Regions from separate parts of the Paraburkholderia sp. EB58 genome, predicted to be linked through region 1. Evidence: riboswitches for the same ligand, from Rfam matches in the RefSeq annotation. Region 1 holds a riboswitch; the other holds the start of a gene.
The links. Region 1 has a riboswitch for fluoride ahead of P3T40_RS05660 (MutS-related protein). Riboswitches for the same ligand answer to the same signal wherever they lie in the genome.

Region 1 (4,695 bases):
TTCTGCCGTTCTGGAGCGCATCGTTCCTGGCCTTGCATCACCACGCAATCGACGCGTACAACGTTGTCGCGCTGACCGCCGTGGAAACGGACGCAATCGCTCGCGACCCTGGCGTCTTGCCCTGGCTCTATCCGCCCACCTTCCTGCTGGCGGTGTATCCACTGGCGCTGCTGCCGTTCAAATTTGCTGCAGTGGTGTTTCTGGGCGGTACGCTGGCGCTCTTTGTCAGGGTCATGTGCGCGATCGTTCCGGGCAGGCAAACGGTTCTGCTCGTGCTTGCGTTTCCGGGGGCGGCCCTGGTGCTCGTGTCTGGGCAGAATGGTCTTCTGACCGCCTCCATCGCGGGAATTGGTCTGGTGTTGTTGCGGCGTCAACCCGTGCTCGCCGGCATCTGTTTGGGATTGCTATGCATCAAGCCACATCTGGCCGTGCTGTTTCCGCTTGCGTTGTTGTGTTCGCGGTCCTGGCGCGTGCTTGCTGCGATGGCGGCGACGGCAGCGGTCCTGCTTGTGGTGTCCGTACTGGCGTTCGGCACGGGGACGCTGGCGGCCTTTCTGCACAACGCGGGCATGATTGCCGGTTTCGTCGAGTCAGGCCGTGCGGCGCTTGCACGGATCCCGACCGTGTTCGCGCTGGCAACGCTAGCGCACGTTCCTGCCGCATGGGCCTATACAGCACAGGGCGCAGCCGCATTGATTGGCGCAGCGGCAGTGTGCAACGCATGGGGCCGCGAGTGTTCCTATGAGCTGCGCGCCGCAGTGTTGATCTGCGCGAGTCTGCTCGTCAGCCCCTATCTGTTCGACTACGACCTCACCTGGTTAGGCATGCTGATCGCATGGTGCGTGCGGCACGGACTCGCCCGCGGCTGGAAGCGCTATGAGCGCGAGTGGCTGGTGGGGCTGTGGTTTGTGCCCATTGCGGGCGTCTTCGTGGTGATGCAACTGAAATTTCAATTCATGCCGCTCGTGGTTGCGGCGACGCTCTGGATGTTGATGCGGCGGATCGCGCAGGAGCGGCGGGAACCCGCGGTGCTGGAAGGCGGTGACGTGCAATCCGAGCCGTCGCTCGTACCGTTTCAAGGATTGCAGCGTTAAGTGCCAGTAAAAACAATTGATTTAACGGGGAAGGGGGGCATCATGTCCACACATAACACTAGAAATCTGATTTCGCTGGTTGTGCCGTTCTACAACGAAGGCGAAGCCGTCGATCATTTCTTTGCACAGATCGTGCCGGTGCTGGAAGCGATCGAAGGGATTCGCTTCGAGATCGTCTGCGTGAACGACGGCAGCAGCGATACAACGCTCGACAAGCTGATCGCAGCCAGCGCGAAAGACGCGCGGGTGCGGGTGGTGGACCTCACGCGCAACTTCGGCAAGGAGGCGGCGCTGACGGCGGGCCTCGACGAGGCGCTCGGCGACGCGGTGATCCCGATCGACGCTGATCTGCAGGATCCGCCCAGCCTGATTCCTGTGATGATCGAACACTGGCGCGCAGGCGCCGAAGTGGTCGCGGCAAAACGGACTAACCGCGCATGCGATTCGTTTGCCAAGCGCACTGCGGCCGCGCTGTACTACCGCGTCCACAATGCGCTGTCCGATCTGAAGGTACCGGAGAACGTCGGTGACTTCCGGCTGATGGACCGCCAGGTGGTCAACGCGCTGAAGCGCCTGCCGGAGCGGCGCCGCTTCATGAAGGGGCTGTTCGCGTGGGTGGGCTATCGCACCGTGATCGTCGAGTATCAACGTGAAGCACGCAGCGCCGGTCATTCGAAATTCTCGGGATGGCGGCTGTGGAATTTCGCGCTCGAAGGCATCACAAGCTTCAGCACGGTGCCGCTGCGGTGCTGGACGTATATTGGCCTCGCGATCGCCGCGTTGTCTTTCGTCTATGGTGGCTTCATGATCGGGCGCACGCTGCTGCTCGGCAATCCGGTACCGGGCTATGCGTCGCTGCTGTGCGTGTTGCTCTTCATGGGCGGCATCGAGCTGATCGGGATCGGTGTGATCGGCGAATACATTGGGCGCATCTACTACGAGTCAAAAGAGCGGCCGGTATATCTCGTGCGGCGCCGCTATCAGGCCCGCAGCAAGGTGAGCGCGCTGCCGGTGCGTGAAAACGTGGCGGGTGCAGCTGCGTCACTGCGCTTCGAGCATGCGCGCAAGCGGATTGCGCCGCGTATGCGTGTGGCTGGGCGATAGGGGGCAGCGGCTTGCTTCCTGGTGTTGCGCGGCATACACTGAAATCTGATGTGGAGATGGCATTCCTCCAAAACCGCCCCTAGGGGCTAATGATGCCTACAGGCCTGGACTCGGGCACTGTGGGCATACTTCGACTCGCTTCGCTTCCCGCAAGCGTGCGCCATTGCCAAGCAGGCACCCCTCCCAGTCCGATTCGCCGTACCGACCACGTTTGCCCGCTTCGTAGATTGCGGTCGAATGCGTGGCCGTGCACGCAGGGAGAGGGTAGGCATGGCCTTTCACAGCATCCTTTTCGAAACGCCGCAGGACGGTCCAAAACGCGATGACGCGCTGGAACCGGATTTCTTTGGCGATCTCAACCTCGATCAGATTGTCTCGGCCGTCACACTCGGCCGAAATAACTACAACCTGAAGCCGTTCTTTTATGCCGAGTTATCGCGCGAGGAAGCGATCGCATACCGCCATGAGGTCATGCAAGACCTCGACAACGCGGACGTACTCGACAGTATCGAAGCCTTCGCTCAAGGTATGCGCAAAGTGCGTGAATACCTTGCTCAAGCGGAGAAGCTCTACTATCGGCTCCAGAAAACCTGGTGGTTCATGGAAGCCGTGGCGGTCTACGGCGAAACGCTTCTGAACTTCGATCGCGCGTTGCCGGCGGCCTCGCCGCGGTCGAAAGGGCTGCGTGGATTCCAGCTCTATCTGGCCGGGTACGTCGCGTCGGAGCGCTTCCGGTTGCTGATACATGAGGCTGCCGAAATCAGGAGACGCCTCTCGGCGATCCGATATTGCGTGCGCATCAAGGGCAGCGCGGTGACGGTGCAAGACTACGACGGGGAAGCCGACTACAGCGCCGAAGTGCTGGGCATCTTCGAGCGATTCAAGCAGAGTGCTGTCAAGGACCACCGCGTTGAGCTGCGCGACTGGCTGGAAATGAACCACGTCGAGGCACATGTACTCGATTTCGTTGCGCAACTGCATCCGCAGGTGTTCACGGAGGCCGTAACGTTTTGCTCGAATCACGCCAACTATCTCGATGCCACGATCCAGACATTCGACCGTGAAGTCCAGTTCTATCTTGCCTACCGCGACTACATAGGCGTCTGCAAAGCGGCGGGCCTGAACTTTTGCTACCCGCGTGTCTCGTCCGGCAGTAAAGCAGTGCATGGCAATGAGACGTTCGATCTGGCGCTCGCGCACAAGCTCGTGACCGAACACCGGCAGGTCGTATGCAACGACTTTCGTCTCGATGGCGAAGAGCGTCTCATCGTCGTATCGGGTCCCAACAACGGTGGCAAGACGACCTTTGCGCGTCTGTTCGGCCAACTGCACTATCTGGCAAAGGTTGGCTGTCCTATCCCCGGTCGAAGCGCTGCACTCTTTCTCTACGACCGGCTTTTCACGCATTTCGAGCACGAAGAAAATACGAAAGACTTGCGCGGCGAGCTGCAAGACGACCTGATGCGGGTCCATCAGATCGTGGCGAACGCAAGCTCGCGCAGCGTCGTCATCATGAACGAGATATTCAGTTCAACGACGCTGACGGATGCACTTTTCCTGAGCAAGAAGATCATCGGTGAGATATTGGAACGCGGCGCATTGTGCGTTTGCGTGACTTTCATCGATGAGCTTGCGAATCTGGGTGCGCAGGCGGTGAGCATGGCGAGCGAAATCAAGCCTGGAGATCCGGCTTCCCGCACGTATCGGGTAAGGAGGAGGGCGGCCGACGGTCGCGCTTATGCGGCGTCGATTGCCGAGCACTACGGCCTGAGCTATGACCGTCTGAAGGAGCGGCTTGGGCTATGAAGGCACATCTCCTGTACAAAGACCGCGATTTGAACTTGCACCGCGAGCCTGGCTGGAACGAGGAAGCGCTGGTGCGGGACCTTGGGCTGAACACGCTATATCAGTCAATGGCCAGCGGGGACGCGTTTATTCTCGAGATCGTCAGGCGTGTCGTTGTGGTGAGCTCAGTCGAGCCGGACGAAATCGCCTGGCGCCAGGCGATCCTCAACGACTGCATCATCAACGAAGCCGTGGTGCGGCAGCTCCACGCCATCGCGCTCGAAGCGATCGAAATCGAAAAGAAGAGCTACTACAGCTTCTTTACCGCGTCGCCCAGTTCGGTGTTGCATGGTTCCCGGGAGTTGATCCAGCAATTCGTTGGCGTGCTGAAGAAACTGAGGAGTCTGGCTGACCTGCAAACAGCGAGCTTTCAGTCGGAAGGATTTGTGCGGTTTTTCTCGATGATCCAGGGCGAGTTGACGGACGACTATTTCTCGACGATCCAGCGCTGTCTCAAGGAGCTTAAGTTCAACGGAGGCGTGTTGATCAGCGCGGGCCTGGGCAGCGGTAACAAGGGAACCCAGTACATTTTGCGCAAACCCCGCGATAAGGATCCTAACTTTCTGAAGCGTCTGCTCGTGAAACGGCCGCCTTCGCTGACGTTTCGTATTGCTGATCGCGATGAGAACGGCGCCCGGGCGCTGGCGGATCT
Region 2 (4,695 bases), on a different contig from region 1:
CGTTTGCGAAGTGCTGTCCTCCACGAAGGTCGGCGCACGGAAGCCGCGCGTGTACGACGTGAACATCGTCAGCGCCTGCACCGGCTGATAGCGCAGCGCGAAGCGCGGCGAGAACGCGCCGCCGAAATCGCTGTAGTGATCGTAGCGTCCCGACTGGCTGAACGTGAGGTTGCGAATGATCGGCACGTCGACCTGATAGTAGACGGCGGCCACATTGCGCTGGCCGTTGACGGCCTCCAGATTCGGGTTGACCACCTGGCCGGTCAGGAACTCGCTGCCCTGGTTGAGGAACTCGCTCTCATGCAGGAACTGTGCGCCAAAGCCGAGGCCCACATCACCCGTGGGCAGATGGAACAGGTTCGGCGTCGAGAGTGTTGCATCGACGGTATCGAGCTTCGAGATGCCCTCGTTGGTCGCGTTCTGGTACAGCCCGTTCAATCCGTTCGGCGTCGAGGCAGGGTTGGCGAAGTTGAAGACCCCGTTCTGGAAGATGTTGTTCAGTGCGTTGACGTTCAACTGGTTCGAGTACGTGTTGTCGACCGTGCTTTGCGAATGACTGACCGACGTCGCCCAGTCCCAGTCGCCGTAGGGCAGCGTGAACGATCCTTTGACGCCGGTGGACGCGCGCCAGTAGTTGGCGTCGGTCCTTTCGGCCACGGTGTTGGGGAATGCATAGGTTAGCGGTGTCGCGGCGCCCGTCGTGTTGAACTGGTTGCTCACCGGGACGACGTTATTGAACGGAGTGAATATCCCTCCCGGGCCTAATACCAGCGTCGGCGTTTGCGGGCTGCCCACGATGTTGCCATCGAGGCCAAGGTTGTACGTGGTCTCGTTGTGGCTTTCCCACAGGTCGGCGAAAGCGGTGGTCGTATCGTCGATCTTGAAGTCCGCATGGACCTTCGCGCTCAGGCGTTGTGTTTGCGGCTCGATCGAAGTGCTATTTGCGGTGTTGAACGCGCACACCGTGCCGGGGCCTCCCGAGAAGGCGCCGAGAAAATTGCTTGCCGCGGGGTGCACCGAGCCGCCGAACGGACAATTGCTCAATGCCTGCGGACCATTAGGCGTATTCCAGAACGACGGTGCGAGCAGCGACAGACCGCCCGGCATGCCGGTGAAATCCTGCGCTGAGGTTGAATCGCGATCGGCGAGCGTGGAGCCGGCGTCCTGATAGACGCTGGCCGCCGCCGTGATGTTGAAGCGGTCGGAGTTCAGATCGCCGAAACCGCCGAGCACGCTGAACTTGGTTGTGCCGTTACCCGCACCGTTGCTGACCGAACTGCCGTAACTGCCGTCGAGCTGCAGGCCCTGATAATCGTGCTTCGTGATGATATTGACCACGCCCGCAACAGCGTCGGAGCCGTATTGCGACACAGCACCGGTCTTCACAATCTCGACCCGGTCGATGACGTTGAGCGGCAGCGTGTTCAGGTCGAAGAAGTTGTCCACGCTATTCGAGAAGAACGCGAACGGCGCGACGCGCTGTCCGTCGATCAGCACCAGCGTATATTTCTCGCTCAGACCTCGCAGCGCGAGACCCGCAGCGCCCGGCGCAAAGTTGCCGGTTTGTCCTTCGCTCCAGCTATTCGCCGAATTGGCGGTGGTAGAGCGCAGGTAGTCGGCGACGCTGTTCGCGCCGCTGTCCTGGATGTCCTTCTGGCTGACGGTCTGCACCTGGTTGTAGCCGACCTTGTCCGAGCTGCGGATTAGCGAGCCAGTCACCTGGAACGTCTGCAGTTGCTTGACCGTGGTCGCTGTGGCGGTTTTGCCAGTTGTGGCCGCTTTGCCCGTTGTGCCTGCTGTGCCACTTTGGGCCGCGCCTGTAGCCGGGGCGGGAGACTCCGCGCCACCCGTGGCTTCGGCAGGGGGCGTCGTCCCCGTTGTAGCCGGCTGGCTTTGTGCGAGCGCCGGTACGGCGAGCGCGGCTGACAATGCAAGTTCGGCCCAGATTATTCTCTTGATCGCAACCGCCAAAACTCTTTGCTTCATCTTTCCCCCATACTTATTAGTAAGGCCACACCTGTTGTGCGTAGAGCAGTCTTATGAACCGCTCCAGCTCGATTTACGACAACCCGCGTTAAGACCAGGCAATCCACCTTTCCCGATTGCGTTGCGCGGCGGTTCTTATCCCGTTGGGCACTATCTGTATTGCGCCTCGTTCCATTCACGACGTCGAACTCATCCGTGCTCCTCATGACCTCATAATTCTTAGGTATCCTTAACAAAATAATTACGTTTACTTTTCGATTTGCATGTCGTTGCTTATTGCGCCACGTCGTCGCCTTTACTTGCTGACAAGATCTTGCAAGACGCTTGCCATCCGAGTCTTAAGAAACGATGACCGCACAATGCCGTATTCAAAAAAATTTGACAGGATTAAATTTTTTTAGACGAATGGAATAACCCGACACCATGATTCGTTACTCAATCATGTCGAATTGCGGGTGCAACAAGTCGTTAGCACAACGGGTAAAGCGCGAAGGAAATTATTACTATTTCCGCGGCTTGGAGCGGGACGGGAAGGTTGCGCGACTTGCGGTGAAGTTGGAGCCGGTCGACTCTCAAAAGGGTGCGGGCGCGGTTAAGTGCCCAGCCGCCAGGAAGCCCAGATCCTAACGAAACGTAAGAAATAGCTTCCTATGGATTAGCGCGACACGAGCGATACGGTTGCAATTCCAAGCACCGTCATGATCAGCGAAGTCGATACGTGGATGGCAATTTCACCTGCGGCCCAGCCGAGACGGCCTTCCTGCAAGCGCTGCACGACTTCGGCAGAGAAGGTGGAAAACGTGGACAGGCCACCCATCAGACCGGTAATGACGAACAGTCGCCATTCAGGCGCGAGCTCCGGCAAGCGGGCAAAAAACGCCACGGCGACCCCGATCACGTAACCAGCGATTATGTTGGCGGCAAGGGTGCCAAGCGGCAGGGCGGGGAACACCCCGTTCAGACGGATACCGAGAAACCAGCGGAACAGTGAACCCAATGCACCGCCAATACCCACTGCAAGAATAGATAAATACATGGAAGGACGCCTGGCCAGGTCGCAAGGTCGACAAACCGGGGTGAGCGCAGATACGTTGTGTCCGCAATCATCCGGGCATGCAGGCATCATCAGCCCTACACGGGCGGTTAAAGGAGAATGCCATCTCCAACGGGCGATTTTATCATCGACGCAGCATGCGGGGACAGGTGGGGTGGCGCCGAGGGTGCGGGGCCGGCCAATGCGGCACGCATGGGGCGTGTCGACGCACCGGGCGCGGAGTGAGCGATACCATGCCGCCGGGCAGCTCGCCACGCTGACAGCCTTTGTCATCGAGGGCAAACGCCGACATAATGTACTGTCCCCTGCGCGGCCTGCCGGGCTCCTGAACTCCTTCGCGTACGCATGAGACTGACAACCAAAGGGCTGTTGCTGATCGCGATTCCTGCCGTGTTTGAGCTCGCTCTCCTTTCGGGGCTGGTCAAGGCACAGGTGGATGCCGCGCAGGCTGAGCGCTGGGCGACCCACAGCGAGGATGTGCTGCGCCAGACCACGGCGATTCTGGAGCCGGTGCTGCTCGACTCGGTGCGTCTGCGCGGCGCAGTGCTCAGCAACGACGCCGACGTCACGACGCCCGTGGCGCTGTGGATGGACATCGACCGGCGCATCGACCAGTTGGCCGATCTGGTGGCCGACAACCCTGTGCAGGTGGAACGCGCGGTGCAGATCCGCCAATCCGTGCAGGCGTACCGGCAATGGTCGGACCGCGTGCAGGACCTGTTGCATTCCGGGCGCCGGCGCGACGTCATCGAACGGTTCAGCGAGCTGGCGAGTACCGACGTGCTCGACCGTTTCCGTGCCCAGATCGCGGCATTCCAGAACGAGGAGCGACTCCTCGACACGCAACGTTCCACCGAGGCCGAGGCTGCGCGCGAGCGGCAGCAGATTCTGGTGGTGGCCGCCGTGCTGGGTTCGCTACTGTTTGTCGCGCTGGCCGTGTGGCTTTTTACGCGCGGCGTGCGTGGGCGGCTGGCGCTGCTCTCCGACAACGCCGTACGGCTCGCCAGCAATGAACCGCTCGCGCCGATCGACCGCGGCTCCGATGAAATCGCCCGGCTCGATCAGACGCTGCACGAGACGAGCCGCCGCCTGCTCGAGGCGGAGCGCATCCAGGCTCGTTTCCAGTCCGATCTCGCGCGCCGCGCGAATGAATTGGCGGCCATCAACGAGACGCTGCGTCAGCAGACCCAGGAAAACGAGATGTTCATCTACAGCGTGTCGCACGATCTGCGCGCGCCGCTCGTCAACCTGCAGGGATTCTCGAAGGAACTGATTCATGCTTGCGACGACCTGCGCGCAGCGGTCCGGCAGTCGTCGCTCACGGCGGCACGGCGGCAACATATCGAGCAACTGGTCGACGAGGATATCGGCGAGGCGTTGCATTATCTGCAAACCGCGGTGCTGCGCGCGTCGCACATCATCGACGCGCTGTTGCGGCTCTCGCGCGTCGGCCGCGTCGAGTACCGCCGCCAGCAGGTGCATGTGCGCGACATCGTCCAGCGTGTGATCGATGCGATGCAGGTGTCGATCCGGGCGCGCCGGGCACGCGTGGTCGTCCACGATCTGCCGTCGGTGTGGGGCGATCCGACTGCGCTCGAGCAGGTGTTCGCGAATCTGGTGGGCAATGCGATCAACTATCTCGATGCGTCGCGCGA

Region 2: another riboswitch for fluoride. It lies ahead of crcB (fluoride efflux transporter CrcB); the one in region 1 lies ahead of P3T40_RS05660 (MutS-related protein).

What each region holds. Positions count from the first base shown of each region.
Region 1 is NZ_JBNDMQ010000003.1:115,502-120,196, reverse strand. Features, by position in the region: gene P3T40_RS05670 (glycosyltransferase family 87 protein) at 1-1,094, shown strand, start outside; gene P3T40_RS05665 (glycosyltransferase) at 1,137-2,198, shown strand; fluoride riboswitch at 2,242-2,304, shown strand; gene P3T40_RS05660 (MutS-related protein) at 2,469-4,004, shown strand; gene P3T40_RS05655 (MutS-related protein) at 4,001-4,695, shown strand, end outside.
Region 2 is NZ_JBNDMQ010000022.1:11,284-15,978, forward strand. Features, by position in the region: gene P3T40_RS27675 (TonB-dependent receptor) at 1-1,986, opposite strand, end outside; gene crcB (fluoride efflux transporter CrcB) at 2,642-3,022, opposite strand; fluoride riboswitch at 3,096-3,159, opposite strand; gene P3T40_RS27685 (sensor histidine kinase) at 3,386-4,695, shown strand, end outside.